Regions from separate parts of the Mesobacillus jeotgali genome, predicted to be linked through region 2. Evidence: riboswitches for the same ligand, from Rfam matches in the RefSeq annotation. Region 2 holds a riboswitch; each other region holds the start of a gene.
What was found. A riboswitch is a leader RNA that binds a small molecule or an ion and turns the genes downstream of it on or off. The one in region 2 is predicted to bind S-adenosylmethionine.

Region 1 (7,419 bases), 1.2 Mb from region 2:
TCCTCCTTATTCTTTGCTCATTTTTTGTTATTCAGCGACTTTTTACTCATCATTGTGATCCTTCATGGAAATTACTTCAAATCTAATTGCTAATCATGGTAAACTCTATAAAGATGTTTTTTACATAAGCGAAAACTTGATGAGGAGGATTTTTGTGAAACGGTATTCGCTGTTTTTCTTGATATTCACGTCTCTCGTTCTTTCTGCGTGCAGCAGTGATGAACCGGATGAAGAAGTTGTAGCCGAACAACCGGCTAAGGAAGTCGTTAAAAAGGAAGAAACAAAGCAGAATGAACCTGAACATTTCAAGAATATAAGTTTAGATGTTACAGAGGAAAGCCTGATGGCACTGGAGCCTGGCTCGATGATGGGCGACCTGAGCTATGAAAAGGACATAGAAGACATTGGTTTCAATACACCTGAATTGGACCCCGATCTAAAAAATATACTGCCGGCGAAACTTGAAGAACTTGCCAATGGCTCACCTGACTTAGAGACAATTAAAAAGGGACTTGTTTCCCTGCTAGCCAGTCCACATTATAAAGAGATTATCGAAAATGCCCAAGCTTATGAACCGCATTTCGAAGAGCCTTTCCTGCCTGACCCGACAAAGTCTGTAAGTGAAGAAGAGGAAACGAAGGCTTCTGACAAAGCGATCATCCTTCTTGATGCAAGCTCAAGCATGCTTCAACAAACAAATGGCCGTGTCAAAATGGAAATTGCGAAAGACGCGGTAAAAAGCTTCGCCAAAGCAATCGGCCAGTCCAGTGAGGTCTCACTGGTTGTCTACGGTCACAAAGGCTCCGATTCAGATGCCGATAAAGGAGCTTCCTGCTCAGGAATTGAAGAAGTATATCCTATGGGCAAATACGAAAAAGAAGTATTCCACGGAGCGGTCGATTCCTTTGATAGCAAAGGCTGGACCCCACTTGCAGGTGCCATCCAAAAGGCCGCAGAGATGAGCAGCAGCTATGATGGCAACACAACAATATATATTGTCAGTGACGGAGCAGAAACCTGTGAGGGTGATCCTGTCGGGGCCAGCAAGGATCTGGTGGCCAAGAATGCTGAAAGTACGGTGAACATCATCGGATTCGATGTAGATGGTGAAACAGAGAATCAGTTAAAGGCAGTTGCTGAAGCCGGAAACGGGGAATACTTCAAAGCTGACAACCCTGAGGAATTGAAAAATACAATCCAGTACGAGTGGCTCCCTTCCACCCTCGACCTGGCATTTGCATTTACGATGGCGCCAGACGGATGGGATATGGTTGCAGAATACAAAGTCGCAGAAAAGTACCCTCTTGAGTTATGGACCGTCGGAAGAAAGGAAGCACACCGAATCATCGACGCAGCCGCTATCATGTCCGAGAATGGCTGGATCAGCGATGAACAATATTCGCAGTTAAGAGATTGGGGCTTTGAACGCAGTGAAGCGATGAAAGAACTCCATTACGCCATGAGCAAAACCAATCGCGAAAAAGCAGACACCGAGAGCAAGGAAATCAGGCAAAGAGTCGACGACTGGGTGGAGAAAATGAAAGAACTGAAAAAAGAGCGCGGCGATACCTGGTAAAACGCCTCGTTTTAATTGTACATTTCAAACAACGGGCCCTCAGTTAGATGGCCCGTTGTTTCGTTCACATATTATCCTTGTTTTGTTCATTTATTTCTCACTTTCTTGCCAGCTTAAATCCTTGTTGTACGCGTATAATTAGCCTGTAATCCTCTTCAAGGAGTTGGCGAAAATGCGAGATAAAACATTGGATTTCATTATAGGCTTCACCCTGTTTTGTATTGAATGGACATTCCTGCTTTTACTAAGCGGTAAGGAAAAAGCTTAAGACCAATATAGGCTTATACTCATAAACTCTTGCCCAGCAAGAGTTTTTACTCTCTTGCCATACCACAAATTTACATAAATTCTAAAAATAAACTAACATTATTTCTTATTTTTCGAAACGTTTGCTCCAAAGCCCACCGCCAGGACACTGAAAATACTTCCAACCAAGATTATAAAAGCAGTCAGTTTTAATTCCTCCTTTTTAACTCACCAATGCTTTGGCCTTTCTAGCGACGAAGGTAGCTTGGTTTCTGCATTTCCTTTTGCTGAGTTAATTTGAGCCTGAGTCAGGAAAAAGCTCCCTTCAAGATTTGCCCCGCTTAAGTCAGCGTCCCTCAAATCTGCACCGATAAAGTCACACACCCTCATGTCAGCTCCCTTAAGATCTGCAGCAATTAACAGTGCGCCGCGTAAATCGGCTCCTTTAAGATTTGCTCCTTTCAATTTCGCGCCAAATAGGTTCTTCCCTCTCTGCTGCTTTCTATTTTTCACTCTCGAACGTACCAAGTCACTTGTTTTTAAGAGCAGCTCGTTGACATCTGCTCGATGTGCAGGAATATCCAAACTAAGAATCTCGTCTGCTTCAAGATTAGTAAGCTGTTCTGTTTTTTCATAAATTGCTAGAAGATGTTCATATAATGGTTTAGCCGCCTCTAATTCCATAGCTTCATCCAAGTAACACAGCATTTCATGGAGCTGCTGCATGATCGGGAAAACATCAAACATCTCCTTCTGCGTTCCTGGCTGAGCTCGCCAGTCCAGCCCCCTATAGGTTACCTGCGAAACCTTTTGTCCGGCACCGAAGCATTCGTAGACAGTACATCCTTTGAAGCCTTCATCCCTCAATTTGTTATGAATCCCGCAGCGGAAATCTTTCAGCAAATTCGTACAAGGCACCCCGCCAGCTTTATCAAAAGCAAAGTCTGCTGATTTTGCATATGGCAAAGCCACGCAGCATAAACCAAAACAACTTTCACAATCGGCACTCAGTTTATTTTTATACACGACTATTCATTTCTCTTAATCTCCCGTAGTATAATTCCATCTTTTGTTAATTATAGATTATCACATTTTACCTCAGAAAAAAAAAGCAGGGGGATTCCCTGCTTATCTTGTCACTGCCCCATACTCCGCAGCCAGCTCTTCTCCTAAAAACTTTGCCAGCTCAAGCATGCCAAATTTCCCTGCCTTTGCTTCTGCATCTGAATTATAATTCGTATTTGTATTGATATCGTAAGTGTATATTTCACCTGCCTCGTTTCTGATGAATTCAATTCCGGCAACATGGATATTATTTTCTTCTAGTACTCTCTGATATTTTTCAATAATGGGATCATTAAAGCCTTCAATCACCTGGAATTTCGGCTTTTCTTCAACCTCTTCACCTACCGGGCAAAACAGGTCTCCAATCTGGCAGGCATCAGCCGGGCACAATTCAAAGCCTTCCGAAGTATCGACTTTCACCGCATAAACAAATTGGCCGCCGACAAACTCGCATCTGGTAATATAGCTCTCCGGGGAATGGATATATTCCTGAATCAGCGTGACACCGTCAACCGGCTCTTCGAAAGAAGCTCCCTCTACATAGGACTTCAATGCTTCAATCGATTGAAAAAGCTGTACCCCAAGTCCCTTTCCTGCCCGATTGTGCTTTGTTATAAATGATTTCCCTTCAAATTCCTTCGCTGCTTCTAATAGCTGTTTACTACCGACAGTCGCAATCGTTCTCGGAGTCCTTACTCCATGCTTGGCCAGCTCAAGATATTGCTTGACCTTGCTTACCTCTAGTTCCAGCGCACGGGATCCGTTGTATACCTTCCTGCCGTGGTTCTCCAGCCATGATAGAACCTGTGCTGTATATTCAGGGGCAAAGCGATGGCCTCTTGTGTGAGAGGAAGCGCTCATCCTGCTATAAAAAATACCTTCTGGCGGTTCCTTCGATAAATCCAGCAGGCCTTCGTCCAAATGCCATTCCTCAAAAGGTATGCCCAGCTCCTCCAGCCGCTTTGTTAAATGGATGGTCCATTCGCTATTTTCATGAATGATGTATACTTTACTCAATTTCTTCCTCTCCTTAGTTTAAGATAGATTATACAATCGCTTGCTTTCTTTTTGCCTCAACGAGCGGCATTACCAGCTTTGCGAAACGTTCCATTTCCTCGAGCTGCGGCGAGAATTGCAGTAATAGTAATCCTAAACCGGCTTCTTCGTACTGTAAAATCCGCTCGGCGATTTGTTCTGGTGTCCCTACTAAATTTGGCCGCAGTCCACGGTTTGATACCGAGTAATCCTGAAGCTGGATTTGCTGTTCAAGCTGGGATTTGCTTGTGAAATCCTTAAAACCCGCATAGGCACTTGATTCTTTAACTGTCGTGATGCGTTCCAATTCTGCAAATGCCTCTTCTTCAGTTTCGCGGCAAATGACATAGGCAGCCATTCCGAACTCCGACAGTTCTGGATTTAACGTAGCCGCTCTGCGATTTTTCATATCGGTTATTTTCTGTTCAATTTCCTCTACTGTTCCGCCATGCATGACATAGGCATCACATTTTTCAACAATGGTCTGTTTCCCCTTTGGACTTTCCCCGCCGGCATACAGAATCGGATTTGGACGCTGTACTGGTTTCGGAAACAGCTTCGTATTCTTGAGCTGATAAAACTTCCCTTCATAAGAGAAGCTATCTTCACTCCAAAGTCCCTTGAGTACATCAATGAACTCCGTAGTCCGCTCATATCTTTCATCATGTTCGGTAAAAATCCCGCCGTACTGACGCGCTTCTTCCTCCCACCACGCAGATACAACATTAAGGGTAAATCGCCCGTTGCTGATTTGGTCTATGTTTGCCGCCATCTTTGCTGTGACTGCAGGATTGTGGAAACCTGGCCTAACAGCAGACATGATCTCGATTTTTTCAGTAACAGAAGCCAAAGTGGCAGCTGTTGTCCAGGCTTCTAGGGAGTCATGCTCGGGGCCTTTGATATCATTAAGATACAATTCTGCGATTAAAGTAGTTGAGTAGCCCCACTCTTCTGCTGACTGAATCACCTGCTTTGCATAATCAAAGGTAGGCGGCATGTTTTCATCCTCAACATTCCTTAACCATCCGCCAAATATCGGCAGCCAAAATCCATACTTCATCACAATCTCTCCTCTGCTCATTTAAACTCAACTTAACCAACCCGATAAGTTGGTTTTATTAGAAAAACACTAGAGACTTATAAATAAGCCTCCTAAACACAAAAAGCTCCCTTCTTGAAGAAGAGAGCCATATAATACTCTCTTCTCATCTTTCAGACAAAATTGTCCGCAGGAATTGGCACAGTATTCTTTCAGAACCTGTTGCCGAGGTTTCGCAGGGCCTTTCCCTCCACCTCTCTTGATAAGAAGACATCATGTATTAAATTTTAGTTTAATAAAGTGATAATATTCTAAATTCAAACAAAAGTCAATTCGTTTATCGAAATATTTTTATATTTCAACCGGAAACCCTGAGAGAAATTTATTTACCCGCTGTGATGCCTCTATTAGTCTTTCTGGAGGCTGAACCATAGCGATTCTGACGTACCCTTCGCCTTGTTTGCCAAAAGCATCACCAGGAACGACGGCAATCCCTTCTTCATCAATTAGCTTGAAGGCAAAATCGCGGGATTTCCAGCCTGCAGGAATTTTAGCCCACACAAACATCGTTGCCGGAGAATTAGCCACTTCCCATCCGCTGTCCCGAAATCCAGATACCAAAGCATCCCGCCGCGCTTCATACTGCTTTAACTGATCTTTCAGGAAAGAATAATCAGAAGTAAGTGCTGCAATCGCTGCTTTTTGGATTGGGTAAAAGATGCCGTAATCGATATGTGATTTAAAGGAAGCAAGAATATTGATAACCTGTGAGTTTCCAGCAACGTAGCCTATGCGGCAGCCTGCCATATTGAAAGTTTTAGAGAGTGAATTGAACTCTACACCAACTTCCTTTGCACCAGGTACGGATAAGAAACTGATTTGCGGGTTCTTATCATAAACCAATTCAGAATAGGCGAAATCATGTACGACCAGGATATTATGTACTTTGGCAAATTCGATTACCTGTTCAAAAAAACTGGTGTCAGCAAGTGCAGTGACAGGATTACCCGGATAGCTTAAGATCATCATCTTTGTTTTTTGTAAAATTTCCAGAGGAATCTCATTAAGTTGAGGCAGGAATTTATTTTCCTCCAGCAAAGGCATAGGATAAATCGTTCCGCCTGCGATGGTAACGCTCGCTTCATAGATTGGATACCCTGGATCAGGAACAAGTACATAATCACCAGGATCAATAATTGCAGTTGCAAGATGTGCAAGCCCATCCTGCGAGCCCATCAGCTGCAGGACTTCGCTTTCTGCTTCCAGTTCAACCGAATAACGCTGATGGTAAAAATATTTTACCGCCTCGTTAAATTCACTAATTCCCTTAAGTGTATATCCATACTTCCCCGGATCCACCGAATGCTTAGCAAGTTCCTCCATGACAAAAGCAGGCGGTCCAAAATCCGGACTCCCAATACTCAGGTCAATCACATCTTTTCCATTCATCAAGGCCGCCTGCTTACGGTCAACCACTTCCTGAAAAATACTGGATGTCATTTTTCTAATCTTTTCTGATCCGTAGATTTTCATGGACATTCCCCTTTACTGTTCATTCATTCATGATGTTTTCGTTGAGGTTGATTCATCTGAATTTTTAAAATATAAATTCGATTATAGCAGTTTCGTTTGATCAGTTCTAGAAAAAAATAAAAATGAGCACGTATGCCCACTTACCAGTATTTGATTATGCTTTCTTTTGCGGATAATACCAGTTAGCGAAGATTTTATACCAGTTTAATCATTTTTAATACCAGTTGAAAGCCTTTTAATATCAGTTAACAACGATTTAATACCAGTTGGGAATTTTGGGTATCCGGATATGTTAGAACCGCAATAAACAGGCAAACAAAAAGAGCTGCCCAGGGCAGCTCTCTACTAAGTTCGTGTGATTATTTTGTCGATGATTCCATATCCAAGCGCCTCCTCGGCACTCATGAAATAATCCCGGTCAGTATCCTTTGCGATTTTTTCCACTGGCTGCCCTGTTCTCTCGGATATAATCTGATTCACATGATCTCGCAGCTTCAGAATTCGTTTGGCTGAAATTTCGATCTCCGTTGCCTGGCCCCTTGCACCGCCCAGCGGCTGATGAATCATGATTTCGCTGTTAGGCAATGCAAATCGTTTTCCTTTTGTTCCCGCAAGCAGCAGCATGGCTCCAAACGATGCGGCCATTCCGATACAGATTGTGCTGATATCCGGCTTGATGTATTCCATCGTATCAAAAATAGCGAATCCCGCTGTGGTTGAACCTCCAGGACTATTAATATAGATGGAGATATCCTTTTCAGGATTATCTGCTTCAAGAAACAGAAGCTGAGCAATAACGCTGTTTGCCACCTGGTCATTGATTTCATCTCCAAGCATGATGATCCTGTCTTTTAACAGCCTTGAATAAATATCGTATGAACGCTCCCCGCGGTTGGATTGTTCTATGACATAAGGAATTGTACTC
Region 2 (7,419 bases):
ACCCTGTCCTCCTCATGCTCGAATACTTCAGCAGAGCCAATGACTGACGAATGCCTGAGAGTGACTTCCAAATCATATGGCACATACACTTTTACATTGCCAATAACGTTTCGGATAAAAACCACAGTTTCTCCCTTTGGCAGCACCGTCAGGCTCAGGTCGATGACACTGTCGCCAATCCCCGTCTGGATATTGACATCATTCCACTCATACACATGGGAAGGCGTTTCCTGATGGCCAAACAAACGATTTTTAAGAAGAGGAGGTTTTTCGATCAGCATTTCCTTCCTGTTTTCTTTTTCAGGCTCCTTTAAAACTGGCGTGATCACTTCCGGCTTCTTTTTCGACTGAGCAAATTGATAGGCAAGATAGATCAGTACCGCTAATAGAAAAAACCGGAATGTCATCATGCTGAAAACACTGCTCAGGAAAAAGAACAAGCCTGCCCAGAAAAGCAGTTTCCCAGATTTCTTCGGCATCAAGGAGCGCCCGAAATAGATCATCGCTCCGCTTGCAAGAAGGGAGAAAATCAGTCCTTCGTTAAAAAATGAAACTTCTAGTAAAAGCAGTATAAGTCCAGTAATCACAATCCAGCTGACATAATCATTCTTCATGTTGTTCAACATGCTGTTTTCCTCCCTTCCTCTAGATTTATATTTTAAATGGAATACATGATAGAGGATTTTTATTATGAAGTCTGTTCGAGGTTGATACCCCAAAAGGCGCAGCTGCCTGCGCCTCTATAGAATACCATGTTTTGCCTATTAAATAGTATGTGTTTCTTTATTTTTGAACTCTTTTTCGAGCTGGGCAATCCTGCTGTCAATTGTATTGCGATTATAGCTGTTATTCACTTTCTCCTCAAGCTGGTCAAGATAGTTTTCCATGTCTGCGAATTTTGAATAGGCTTTATCGGAGTAAGCCCCGTTATCGAGCACCTGATCCATTCTATGGTGGGCGCGAGTAACATTTTCCCGGCCCATCAGTTCAAGTCTGCGGATGTGCATGTCTTTTAACTTATGGTTCATCTCTTCATACTTCCGCTCAAGCTCGAGCTGCTGTTTGACCGCATTTTCCATCGCTTCCTTCAGCCTTGCTCCGCGCTCCTCATATTGTGCCTGCTCCCTGCCGGCAAACTCCTGGAGATCCGTTTCACCTGCTCTCATTGCCACCTCGGATTGATACTTTCGTTTTTCGGCCATTTCAAGTGCTTGCTGATGTTCGCGGGCAAACTGTTCCTTCAACTGTCCCTGGCGCTCAAGCAGCTTTCTGACCTTTTCTGTTTCTGCTTCACATTCGCGAAGATACTGATTCAACAGCGCGATTGGATTTTTCTTTTCCTTCTGGTCAAGCGCCTCGTGAAGATCTGCCATTACTGTGTTTTTGATTCTTGTTAATAGATTTGCCATTTACTTTCTCTCCTTTTGATATGGATGATTTTATTTGTTATTCAATTGTGCCCATTGCTTTTCGAAGTTGACGAAAGGATCGTTGTCTTCGCGAATCACATCTTCTTTTTTATCCCAGTTCTTGTATACAAGGTACAGGACATACGCAGCTGCGATTCCCAGGATTGCCGGGACGTTAGAAGCTGTCGCCATCAGGATGATGAAGCCGGCGATTCCCCAGCCAATCTTTGCGGCGGTAGAATCTGTCTTTAAAAATTGCTTGACGACGAAGTAAAGCACCAGCAAGCTGACTCCAAGCCCGACTAGCGGACCTAGATTCGAAATCAACACCATGGCAGCAATGAAGCCGGCAACCAGTAAACCAAATTTTTTCATGTTCAATTCCTCCTTATCTCTTATGATTACATCTTACCTTTCTGGCAAAAATTCAATAACGTGCCTGAGCTTGATTTTGCAGTAGGACCTGAGGCTTAGACGGGGACCGGACCCGGCGATTCACCAGACCTTATGTCGCGGAAATCTCTGAGAGGATAATGTATAGTTTTCCGAGAAGGTTAACGAAAAGCATCTATAAAAAATAACCCAGTGGCTATTCACTGGGTTATTTCGGTCTATATTTATTTTGCGATGAACATTTGCGTCCAATAGTGGCCATAATTGCCTCCGGTCGCATGCCCGACACCAATATGGGTGTACGCTGGGCTAAGGATGTTCTTCCGGTGACCTGGGCTGTTCATCCAGGATTGTACTACTTCATTTGGAGTTCTCTGGCCGGCTGCAATGTTTTCGGCAGCGCTTCGGTAATTGACTCCAAAGTTCTTCATCATCGTGAAGGGACTGCCGTATGTAGGACTGGTATGGGAGAAATAATTTTTGTCTCTCATATCTGCTGATTTATATCTGGCGACCCTTGAGAGCTGCCAGTCAGCAGCAAGGGGCTTCAGGCCATTCTTGGCGCGTTCCTGGTTTGTCAGCTGGATCACCTGGCTTTCGATACTCTTTGCTGCCCTTAATGTAGGGATATTTACCCTCTGGCCAGGATAAATCAAATTCGGATTATTAAACTGTGGGTTGGCAGCGATGATTTCCGAAAGGCCAACCTGGTATCTGACTGAAATTTTCCAAAGAGTGTCCCCGGGCTGTACTGTATGGACTTGCTGTGCAGACGAAATAGTCGGAATAGCCATTACCATTAATAGCAGAGCTAAGATTATTTTCTTGAACATTTTCAATCCTCCTCACCTGATAGGATGAGAATAATCCAAGAATTTATACTTTATTATTTTTTCACAAGAAAACATCACAGGAACGGTGCATATAGATTAATCAAGGGAGGAATGCGAATTATGGGCTATCTTTGGGTGATGACCATTGGTTTTGTCATTTGTCTCGGTATAATCGGCGGCATGTTGATGTTCTTCATCACATCAGCTTTCAATTACGATGACGCCAGTCGGATTGATTTGTTGGATACGGAGAGAAAGAGTAAGTCGTAGAATGCCAAAAGGCTGCCAGAATGATCTGGCAGCCTGTTTATATGGCCTCATTATTAAAAGTCGCGTGTGTTATCAAAACGAGTGTTTGCAGGGTTGTCCGAAGTAAGCGGTGCATCAACCGGGTCGTTAGTTCTTGTTCCATCAACGGCTGTAGTACCATTATTCAGGCCAACTCTGTTTTCGTCGCGCTCGACAACAACTAGAATCTTGCCTTCTTTGACATAGCCTTCGTAGCGTTCTGCTTCATCTTCCGGAATACCCATACCAATCAGTGCTCCAGCCAAACCGCCAGCACCTGCGCCTACTGCAGCACCTGTCAGTGTTGCAGCGATTGGGCCCGCAGCTACGATTGGACCTATTCCAGGGATCGCAAGTGCGCCGATGCCTGCCAATAATCCAGTAAGGCCGCCCAATACGCCGCCTGTTGCCGCACCTGCAGCAAGACCTTCCTCAGTCTTTGTACCGGTTGCTTCGTTAACATCGTGAACTTCATCTTCGTTCTTACTGATAACAGAAATGTCATCGGTTGAGTATCCCTGTCTTTTCAGGTCCTCAACAGCCTGGATTGCGTCTTGCTCATTATCATATACTCCAACAAGATGTTTTTCATGTTCAAACATAATAAAAGCCTCCTTTAGACGAGTAGTCCTTTTAAAAATACCCGCACACAGGAGGCGTAAACCTTATGTCGAAAGATTAAATGGACATTCTTTATTTGTTCATCCAAGGTTGATTTTCGTAAGCGGAGAATTTCCGGCTATTTTATCTTGATGGCTCAATGAGGCTGAAATAAGTGGAGATATTCAGTTTATAGGAACTCGAATACCATATTACTTCCCTGCTGCTTCCAATGCTGCCTCAAATTGCTCGATGATGTCATCGGCATTTTCGATCCCAACCGAAATCCTGACCAGTCGATACGTAATGCCAAGCTCTGCCTGAGCCTCTGGCGGAAGTGCACGATGGGAGGTTTTCAGCGGATGGGAGACTGTCGTCTCAACTCCCGCAAGTGTAGGTACTATTTTTACCCAACCAAGCGATTTGAAAAATTTGTCTGTATCCACGTGTTCCGCCAACTCAATACTTACAATGGCACCAAAACCTTTTTCACCTTCTGAAAATGGATAATATACCTTTGAAACATTCTGATGTTCCTTTAGACTGTCTGCAAGCAGCCTGGCATTCTCGGATTGAGCTTTCATTCTTAAAGCAAGAGTCTTTAACCCTCTGCAAGTCAGCCACGCTTCAAACGGGCTGAGGTTCGCACCAAGATTCACGATTCTTGCACGCGCTTCTGCTATTAATTCCTTCTTGCCAACGACAACACCAGAGGTAACATCACTGTGACCGCCGATGTATTTCGTGGCACTGTGGACGACAAGATCGGCTCCCAGCAAAAACGGACGGACATGAAGCGGTGTAGCGAACGTATTATCAACTAATACAGTAAGATTTCTTTTCTTAGCCAGCGCAATGACTTCCTCCAATTTTTCAACACGAAGGAGCGGATTCGTGATGGACTCGGTGTAAAGAAGTTTCGTATTGGATTTAATGGCCTGCTCTACATTTTCCAGGTCTGCAAACGAGACAAACGTCGTTTCGATTCCGAAGCGTTCCAATTCAGCTTTCAGCATATGAAAACTGCCGCCATAAACATCATCAGCCGCAACAATATGATCGCCATTCTTCACCACTGCCAGGACACCAGCTAAAATCGCAGCCAAACCAGATGATGCCGCTACCCCGTCTTCAGCATATTCTAGCACTGCAACTGATTGACCGAGTTCATCGGTATTAGGGTTTCCGACTCTTGAATATAAATAATTTCCCTCTCCCTGATAAAAGCCCTCAAGCTCATCAAGGTCATTAAAGGTAAATGCTGATGTCTGGTAAATCGGTGTTGCCTTGCTCTTTATTCCCGCTTGCTTGTTATGTATGGAATGAATTACTTCCGTTTCAAATTTTTTCGTCATTTTGTCACCTGCTTTTAGAATTTGTAGTATGGAAAAAATAATCATAAAAAACCTCTCCAAATAAGGAGAGGTTACAGTTCAATCAGCCTCACTTATCTTCAGACTGCAATCTTCAGGAATTAGCACCTTTCATTATGAAAGAAGGTTGCCGGGCTTCACAGGGCCTGTCCCTCCGCCGCTCTGGATAAGAGGTATTTCGGGTTTAAAAATAGTTTAGATAGCTGAAGTATATCAGCATCGATGGTTTATCGTCAATGACAGTTCACTTACTGAAAACACTGGATTCAAGCTTAAAAACAGCTTATAAATTTCCAGCTCAATCTTCCGGATCGCTATCAAGCAGGTCCCAAGGCGTGATCACGCCAATTGGCTTTCCATGGCGGTCTCCCGTTTCCGTAATGATGACTGCCTGCAGCTTCTTGCCTCTTGTATGGTAACGCTCGAATAATTCTTCAATATGATACAGTGATGCATCCTCATCCACAAAGGTCACAAAGTAATTTTTCCCCTTCGTCAATAGTTCTTTGACACGGACGTCCTCGAAATGGACCACACTGTCGGAAAAATGCTTCGCCATCCACTGGATGATTTCCGTTGAAGTCAGCAAGGCAACATACTTATCATCCTTGTCGTAGACAGGGAATCTTGTAAAATCAAACTTATTGATCACTTTCAGCACATCTTTAAGATAAGCATCTTCATAATAATAAAACACCGGGCTGGTCGCGATTGATAATGCCGTCTGCGGCTTCTCAAACTCCCTGGCGATTTCCTCGATCCGTTCGACCACCTCAATATGCGGCTCGGCAATATAATAATCTGCGTTCACTCGTTCATGGACAATCGCATTGCGTAGCTTGGCAAACTGATGCAGCTCACTTTTATATTTACGAACCAGTGAATGATTTTTATACCCAGAGTACAGCAGTTCGACGAACGCATCGCTGTCCGTTCCCTTTACCATTTCCTTCAACGCTTTGTGAATCCTGTTAAAGGCCGTCTCGAACTTGCCGGATTGCTCCTTATGCTTTACTTCCTGGTCTTCTGGAGTTTTCGCTCCAGAGTCAGGATTTTTATTTGATGAATTCTTACCAGTTTCATTTCCACCCTTTTTCCCATTGCCGTTTATCGATTGATTGGAGGCTGGTTTGCCATTTTCTTTACCGTTGTGGGATGGATTTGAGGCTGGTTTGCCATTCTTAGATTGATTTGAAGCTGGTTTAACATTTTCTTTACCGTTCTTGGATGGATCGGAAGATGTGTTTCCATTGCCATTGCCTGCCTGTTGGTTGGCAGACTTGCTTTTATCATTTTTTGAATGGTTGGAAGAAGAGTTGCCATTCTCTCTTTTTGATTGATATGATGGCTTCCCATTTTCGCTTCCTTTATTGCCATCCTGCTTTTGATTTCTCTCATCAACCCGCTTCAATCTGTTTTCCTCTTTCTCCTGCGGTCTAGGATTGGTATTCATATATGACTTTCTTTTATTTTTACCAGTCTGATGATTCATCTTATTTTTTGAACCTGACTGGTTATTTGATTTATGTTTAGCTTGAGTATTGTTAGCCAAAATAGCCCCTCCGTAATTTCAAATAACTTCCCCTTCTCATTACCCCAATTACCGCTTTCACTAATCATGGATATATAATGAAAAAATACCAGCTTGCTTTAATGTTTGATACAATAAGTATAGTACATACCTTACTAATTAATAGTAGAATTTTTTATAGAAAAGGGTTTGATATTTAGTGGCAGCAACGAAGAAAAAAAGAATAGTCAAAGAGGTCACACAGCTTGTGACGATCACAATCGGGGCGATTATCGCGGCATTCGGGCTCGATTTGTTCCTTGTTCCTAACGCGATCCTTGACGGTGGGGTCATCGGTCTATCAATCATCGCAGCGGAACTGACGAACATATCGATGAGTATATTCCTGATTGTGTTTAACCTTCCTTTCCTGTATATCGGATATCGGAGAATGGGCTTAAAATTCACGCTTCGCACCTTGTATGGGGTCATTATTTTATCGGGAGCGACTGCTTATTTACACCATTTCGAACCTGTGACGGATGATTTATTTTTAGCAACGATCATCGGCGCGGTCATCCTTGGAACAGGGGTCGGTCTGGTCATCCGGGCAGGCGGCGCACTGGACGGAACAGAAATCATCGCCATCCTTGTCAGCAAAAAGCGCACCGTCTCTGTCGGGCAGATCGTCATGGTCATGAACTTATTCATCTTCATTTTAGCCGCCCTGCTCGTGTTCAGCTGGGAAACGGCCATGTACTCCATCATCACCTATTTCATTGCCTTCAAGATGATCGACGTCGTTGTCGAAGGCATGGAAGAGCTAAAATCAGTCACGATCATTTCCGATGTTCCTGAAGAAATCGCCGAAGCATTACTAAAGCAATTAGGCCGGGGGATGACCTATATCCAGGGCCAAGGTGTTTTTTCAAACGAGCCGAAAAAAATCATCTACACCATCGTTAGCCGAATCGAGTTGTCCACACTGCGCTCAGTTGTCGATGAAATTGATC
Region 3 (7,419 bases), 1.8 Mb from region 2:
TTTTTTCCTAAGTACCAGCCTTTCCCAAGGTCAGAAGGGGGTATCCTTCATGTATAAAGCAGGACATATCAATAATGAAGCCAGGATTATTTAAATTTCTTCTATGAAGAAAAATTTAAATCGAAGTTAGTAGATCAACCTTTTACAGATCCAATCAGCATTCCTTTTACAAAGTACTTTTGCAGGAATGGATAGACTAACATGATTGGAAGTGTAGTAACAACCATCGTTGCCAATTTGATAGACTGAGATGTTACCGTCTTCGTGGCAATCGACCCTGCTGCATTCGTCATCATCTGGTTTGAGCTTGACTCAGCAACTACTTTGTATAAATAAGTCTGGATCGGCTGCAGGTCTGGATTATTCACAAAGATGACTCCGGCAAAGTAGTCGTTCCACTGGTATACTCCCTGGAACAATGCAATGGTAGCAATAACCGGCATTGAAAGCGGGATGATTACTTTGATAAAAATCATAAAGTCATTTGCGCCGTCCATTTTTGCTGCTTCCTCCAGAGACGTTGGCAGCTCCCTGAAGAATGATACAAAAATGATTAAGTGGAAGAAGTTAAACATTGTTGGAATGATATATACAAGGAAGTTATCAAACAATCCTAGATCCCTGATCAACAGGAAGTAAGGAATCAATCCGCCGCTAAAAAACATTGTGATGACACCGACCAGCATGTAGAAGTTCCTGCCGTAAAGGTCACGTCTTGAAATTGCATAAGCAACCATTGCGGTAAAGAATACATGGGTGATCGTCCCGATAACCGTTTTGGCAATTGTCACGCCAAATGATGTGACAATACCCTGGGTTTCAAAAACAGCCTTGTAGTTTTCCAAAGTAAATTCTCGCGGCCACCAGTAAATCCCGCCTCTCATGGCGTCCACACCATCATTCAATGAATTGACGAGTACATACCAGATTGGGTAGAGCGTAATGGCACAGATAAAGAGCATGATCAGAATGTTAATGTTGTCAAAGATGTATTCGCTTGTTGTTCGCCGGTTCCGTTTAAAAAGCTTAAACACAACCTCACCCCCTTAGAATAAAGATGTTCCATTCAGTTTCTTCACAATCTTGTTAGCAGACAGGAGCAGGATAAAGGCAATGATTGCTTTTAATAAACCGACTGCTGTTGCGTAAGAGTAGCGGGCATTCTGAAGTCCCATTTGATAAACGTAAATGTCAATTACATTACTTGCGCTTTCATTCAATGAGTTACGCAAAATCAAGATTTGGTCGAAGTTTGAATTCAAGACACCGCTTACAGCAAGGATGAAAAGAATGGTGATTGTCGGGCGAATCGATGGCAATGTAACATGCCACATCTTTTGGAAACGATTTGCTCCGTCAATTGTTGATGACTCGTACAGTTCTGGTGATACACCAGCAATTGCTGCAAGATAAATGATTGCTGACCAACCAAGTTCTTTCCATATATCCGATAGAATGACGATCGCCCAGAAGTTATCAGGTGAAGCAAGGAAATTCGTACGTTCGCTGATCAACCCTAAACCAAGCAGGATATCATTTAAGACACCGATATCTGCCAGCCATGTTGTCAAAATCCCTCCAAGTACAACCCATGAAATGAAGTGTGGCAAGTAAGAGATCGTTTGAACCGCTTTCTTTAGCTTCATTGATGTAAGTTCATTAAGCAAAAGAGCAAAAATGATTGGAAGCGGGAACCCGATAATTAGTTTGATCAAGCTGATTCCCAGTGTATTTTTCAGGACAATCCAGAAGTTCTCATCCTGCAGGAATTCCTTGAACTGCATCAATCCTACCCATGGTGCTTCTGAGATCGTTTTGATAATGCTGTATTCCTTGAAAGCGATGATCAACCCATACATCGGGATATAGTTGAAGATGAACATCCACACTACTCCGAGAAGCGCCATCGTTTGCAAATACTTTTGAGAAATGATTGTCTTTTTGATTTTTTTGTATTTTTCCTTTTTTGTAGGCTCTACCATTATGGTGTCACTGACTTGTTGTTCGACTGGCTGTTGAATCTTGACTTCCATTTCTTCACCACCTTAGTTGCTTTGTCTTTCTTGTACCTTAATCATAAAAAAAAGGGCTTACATTTATAAGCCATGGAATTTTGCTTATGGTACCAATTTTTTAGTTTTAGGTTTATTGAGTAAAATATTGATACCATCGTGTTGGTATCGTTTACAAAAAGGGCAGGATTATGACAATGCGGCCATATAACGGATCCTGCATATATGCTCCTCAAACCTAAAGGATGGATTTTCATAACTAAAAAGGATAATCTAATCGTAGAGTTTTTTAAATCGAAGCTAATGGAAAGGAATATATTATGATTGCGAAAACAGAGGAAGATTTTAACGGCTTGAAAGAAATTGGCAGGATTGTCGGCTTGATACGTGATGAATTGGTCCAAAAGACCATACCTGGAATTACCACCAAGGAACTTGATGAAATCGCGGGTGCCATGTTTGAGCAGCATGGTGCGATTTCTGCGCCAAAGGGTGAGTACAATTTTCCAGGGTACACATGCATCAGTGTGAATGAAGAAGTAGCCCATGGAATTCCGGGAAGCCGCGTCATCCAAGAAGGCGATATTGTGAATATCGACGTTTCCGGATCGAAAAATGGATATTTCGCTGATACCGGCATCTCATTTGTCGTTGGCAAAGGGGATCCAATTTTAACGAAGATATGCGAAACAGCCGTCGAGGCGTTTGAAGCAGGTCTGAAAAAGGCGAAACCCGGATCGAAGAAAAGCGGACTAGGTAAAGCAGTTATCGCAACTGCGAGAAAGAACGGCCTGACAGTCATCAAGAATTTGACCGGACACGGGATTGGACGAACAATCCATGAGGCACCCGATCATATCTACAACTATCATGAGCCATGGGATGACGAGCTTTTAAAGGATGGAATGGTCATCGCTTTTGAGCCATTCATCTCAACTCGTGAGGAAGAAGTCTTCCAAAATGAAAACGATGAATGGACATATGTAACAGAAAACAGCTTTGTCGCTCAATGTGAGCATACAATCATCCTTACGAAGAATGGGCCGATTGTCATTACTCGATAGAGCTTTTTTCTCGATTGAAACCCTTGCTGCTGCAGGGGTTTCTCTTTTTTTGCCTGACCCCCCTGGCAGTTCATACTATATTCCTATTTTTCGTATTGCTAAAAAAAATCCAACAAAATGATTGACACTTTTTCTATGACACAGTAAAGTAATAAACAAGATTTACAACTCAATATTCGTTACTTCTTATCAAGAGAGGTTGAGGGACTGGCCCTATGACACCTCGGCAGCGGACTCCTTTGGAGGACTGTGCCAAATCCAGCAAGCATGAGCTTGACAGATAAGAAGAGGCCGACTTTTCATTTGATGTCCTCTTCTTTCTGAAGGGGACTTTTTGTTTTTTACAAATATCCCCACTTTAAAATTTCATATCGATACTTTCTTATCAAGAGAGGCGGAGGGACTGGCCCTATGAAGCCTCGGCAGCGGACTCACATTGAGGACTGTGCCAAATCCAGCAAGCATGAGCTTGGGAGATAAGAAGAGATATTGTCCAGCATTCGTTGCGGCATGCCCTCTTCCTGTTTCCGGGAAGAGTTTTTTTTATGCCCTAAAAAGGAGGAAAACAATGATTACGTTTGAGAAAGTGGAAAAAGTTTATGAAAGCCGCGGAAACAAGGTAGCGGCACTGAATGGAATTGATTTGGAAATCAAAGAAGGAGAAATATTCGGAGTCATTGGTTTCAGCGGTGCAGGAAAAAGTTCATTGATCCGCTGCGTAAACCTACTGGAACGGCCAACATCAGGCAGGGTGATTGTGGATGGCTGCGATATGACTTCCCTTTCAGTAAAAGAAGTCAGGGAGATAAAAAAGAATATCGGCATGGTATTCCAGCATTTCAATCTTTTAAACTCGAAAACTGTTTTTGATAATGTTGCGATGCCGCTCATTCTCGCAAAACTTCCAAAAGACAAAATAAAAGAAAGGGTGTATCAGCTCCTCGACTTTGTCGGCCTGGCTGATAAAGCAGACAATTATCCAGACCAGCTTTCAGGCGGCCAGAAGCAGCGTATCGGAATAGCCCGGGCACTGGCAACTCAGCCGAAAATCCTGCTCTGTGACGAAGCGACTTCTGCCCTTGACCCGCAGACAACCAGTTCCATCCTGCAGCTTTTGAAAAAAATCAACAAGGAGTACAACATTACGATTTTAATCATTACCCATGAAATGTCCGTCATCAGGGAAATTTGCGACAGAGTTGCTGTCATCGAGGATGGCAGAATCATCGAAGAAGACACTGTCTTCAGTGTTTTTTCAGCTCCTAAAACAGAAACAGCAAGAAATTTCATCAGCACCATCATGAATGACAGTATTCCTGATTCCGTGTACAGGATTATTGAAGGAAATTCAGGGCTGCATAAGGTATTCCGGATCAACTTTGTCGGTGAGTCAGCCGGTCAGCCGCTTCTTTCTCAGCTTTCTAAGAAATTCGATATCAATGTCAATGTTCTCTTCGGCAATATCACAGAGCTTCAGGGCATTCCATTCGGTAACCTGATTGTCGAGTTCCAGGGCAGTGATAAAGAAATTTTGAGGGCTCTTAATTTTATCGATCAACAAAAAGTAAGCATAAAGGAAGTGACAGCAAATGCTAGTTAATTCAGAGCAAATCATCCAAGCCTTAATTGAAACACTGCAAATGGTTGCATTCTCTCTCCTGTTTTCGGCAGTTCTGGGGGTGCCACTGGGAATTGCGCTTGTGGTCACACGGAAAGGCCATTTACTAGAAAACGCACCTATTTTCAATGTACTCAACAGCGTCATCAACGTCTTCCGCTCTGTGCCATTCATCATCCTGCTGGTTGCCATCATCCCGCTGACCCGGTTGATTGTTGGCACGTCGATTGGTACAGCCGCAGCTGTCGTCCCGCTCGTCTTCTATGCAGGTCCGTATATTGCCAGATTGGTAGAGAATTCCCTGCTCGAAGTGGATCCTGGCGTGATTGAGGCAGCCGAATCAATGGGAGCCACGCCCTGGCAGATTGTTTTCAAATTCATTCTTCCCGAAGCGATGAGCTCGCTGATCCTCGCATTTACGATTGCGACTGTTGGATTGATCGGTGCATCAGCAATGGCCGGGGCAATCGGCGGCGGCGGACTGGGCGACCTGGCGATTACATATGGCTACCAGCGATTTGATACCCAGACGATGTTCATCACAGTCGGCATCTTGATTGTAATGGTTCAGGGGCTTCAATCCCTTGGAAATATATCAGCTAAAAAAATCAGAAGAAGATAACCAGGAGGAAACCAAAATGAAAAAACTTTTATTAGCTTTGATTGTACTTAGTCTAGCAGTAATCAGCAGCGCATGCTCCAGCTCTTCATCATCAGCGAAAGGCGGAGAAACCGTCAAAGTGAAACTTGGAGTCAGCGGCACCGATCACCGAGTATGGGATTTTGTCGCCAAAAAGGCAGAAAAAGAAGGAATTGAAGTCGAAATCGTCACTTTCTCTGATTATGTCCAGCCAAACCTGGCCCTTGCAGAAGGTGAATTGGATGCAAACTCATTCCAGACCGTTTCCTATTTTGACGCTTTTATCAAGGAACATAATCTTGACCTTGTACCAATCGCAACGACACAGATTGCACCAATGGGTATTTATTCAGATAAATATAAAGACGTAAAAGACATCCCTGAAGGCGGGAAGATTGCCCTTGCAAATGAAGCTACGAACATGGGAAGAGGACTTCTTTTACTTCAGGAAGCTGGGTTGATCAAGCTTGAGGACGGCTTCGATGGCATTGGCTCCCTCGATAAAATCGTTGAAAATCCGAAGAATCTTGAACTTGTTACGCTTGTTGCCGGCCAGACTCCAAGGGTAATGCCAGATGTAGCAGCATCCATCATCAACAACGGAATCGCAGTCGATGCAGGACTTACACCAAAGAAGGATGCGATCTTTCTTGAGAGTGCAACGGCCACTCCATATATCAACATCATTGCAGTCCGCGAAGAAGATAAAGACAATGAAACTTTGAAAAGATTGGCTGAACTCTACCAACAGGATGACACAAAGGAGTTCATCGAGAAAGAGTACAAAGGAAATACACTACCTACATTTGTTCCGCTTAGCGAGATTGGGTGGTAGGTTAATAGGCTGAACGGCAATTTATAAAACGGAAGGGATATCAGACAGGCTCTGCACCCTTCCTCTCACTTTAAAAAATTGAGGAGGATTCAGGATGACAACACCAATAAAAACACTTCAGGAGTTAAAGGAAATTATTACAGGTAACGTTGAGCTTAATAAGGAGCTTTACTTATCGGCCAGTCATGATATCCATGAAAGACCGGAGATCGGTAATGAAGAATTTTTCGCCTCTGCACGGCTTATCAAGATTTTAGAGGATGAGGGTTTTGAAGTAGAAAAGGCCGTAGCGGGACATGAAACCGCCTTTGTTGCACGGAAAAAATCTGAAAAAGATGGACCATCTATCGCCTTTCTGGCAGAATATGATGCTCTTCCGGGGTTAGGCCATGCTTGCGGCCATAATATCATTGGCACGACAAGTGTTGCCGCAGCGATCGCACTAAGCAAAGTGCTCGATGAGACTGGCGGTGAAGCAGTCGTTTTTGGAACGCCTGCCGAGGAGGGCGGCCCAAACGGAAGCGCTAAAGGAAGTTTTGTAAAGCATGGCCTAGTTGAGGGAATTCATGCGGCATTGATGCTGCACCCTTCCGGACAAACAAGGTTGACTACGTCTTCCCTTGCTGTTGATCCACTTGACTTTGAATTTATCGGCAAACCAGCCCATGCGGCCGCATCGCCTCATGAAGGTATCAATGCATTGGATGCGGTGATTCAGCTTTTCAATGGCATCAATGCATTGAGACAGCAGTTGACTGATGACGTACGAATCCATGGAATCATCACTCATGGAGGTGATGCACCAAACATCATTCCTGAATACGCAAAAGCACGATTCTTCATACGGGCTGCAACACGGAGCGGATTAAATGAAGTGACCCGCCGCGTCAAAGCAATTGCAGAGGGTGCAGCCCTGGCAACTGGTGCTGAGCTGAATGTTATTGCCTTCCAAAATGAAGTTGATAATCTTCTATTAAATGATCGATATAATGAGGTTTTTAAAAATGTTATCGAAGACCTTGGGGAGACAGTTGCAACTGATGAAAGGGACGGAATTGGCTCAACCGATGCCGGCAATATCAGCCAGGTGGTGCCAACCATCCACCCTTATATCAAAATTGGACCGGATAATCTTGTTGCCCACACTGTTCCATTCCGGGAAGCAGCCGCTTCTCAGCAGGGAGATGAAGCCTTGCTTAAAGGAGCTAAAGCACTCGCTTTGACAGCTTTTCAATTAATCACAGACCAGG

Region 1: another riboswitch for S-adenosylmethionine. It lies ahead of FOF60_RS10090 (LLM class flavin-dependent oxidoreductase); the one in region 2 lies ahead of FOF60_RS03985 (trans-sulfuration enzyme family protein).
Region 3: another riboswitch for S-adenosylmethionine. It lies ahead of FOF60_RS19715 (methionine ABC transporter ATP-binding protein); the one in region 2 lies ahead of FOF60_RS03985 (trans-sulfuration enzyme family protein).

What each region holds. Positions count from the first base shown of each region.
Region 1 covers NZ_CP109811.1:2,013,637-2,021,055, reverse strand. Annotated here, with positions in the region: gene FOF60_RS10105 (VWA domain-containing protein) at 155-1,576, shown strand; gene FOF60_RS10100 (pentapeptide repeat-containing protein) at 2,051-2,854, opposite strand; gene FOF60_RS10095 (ATP-grasp domain-containing protein) at 2,951-3,904, opposite strand; gene FOF60_RS10090 (LLM class flavin-dependent oxidoreductase) at 3,933-4,982, opposite strand; SAM riboswitch class I at 5,125-5,230, opposite strand; gene FOF60_RS10085 (LL-diaminopimelate aminotransferase) at 5,313-6,494, opposite strand; gene clpP (ATP-dependent Clp endopeptidase proteolytic subunit ClpP) at 6,840-7,419, opposite strand, start outside.
Region 2 covers NZ_CP109811.1:793,509-800,927, reverse strand. Annotated here, with positions in the region: gene liaF (cell wall-active antibiotics response protein LiaF) at 1-626, opposite strand, end outside; gene FOF60_RS04010 (PspA/IM30 family protein) at 765-1,409, opposite strand; gene FOF60_RS04005 (lmo0954 family membrane protein) at 1,440-1,784, opposite strand; gene safA (SafA/ExsA family spore coat assembly protein) at 2,027-2,635, opposite strand; gene FOF60_RS03995 (hypothetical protein) at 2,756-2,905, shown strand; gene FOF60_RS03990 (YflT domain-containing protein) at 2,959-3,525, opposite strand; gene FOF60_RS03985 (trans-sulfuration enzyme family protein) at 3,736-4,878, opposite strand; SAM riboswitch class I at 4,968-5,069, opposite strand; gene FOF60_RS03980 (CBS domain-containing protein) at 5,195-6,448, opposite strand; gene FOF60_RS03975 (YitT family protein) at 6,627-7,419, shown strand, end outside.
Region 3 covers NZ_CP109811.1:3,845,578-3,852,996, forward strand. Annotated here, with positions in the region: gene FOF60_RS19700 (carbohydrate ABC transporter permease) at 135-1,034, opposite strand; gene FOF60_RS19705 (ABC transporter permease) at 1,047-1,982, opposite strand; gene map (type I methionyl aminopeptidase) at 2,333-3,076, shown strand; SAM riboswitch class I at 3,260-3,363, shown strand; SAM riboswitch class I at 3,456-3,559, shown strand; gene FOF60_RS19715 (methionine ABC transporter ATP-binding protein) at 3,645-4,676, shown strand; gene FOF60_RS19720 (methionine ABC transporter permease) at 4,666-5,316, shown strand; gene FOF60_RS19725 (MetQ/NlpA family ABC transporter substrate-binding protein) at 5,333-6,169, shown strand; gene FOF60_RS19730 (M20 family metallopeptidase) at 6,264-7,419, shown strand, end outside.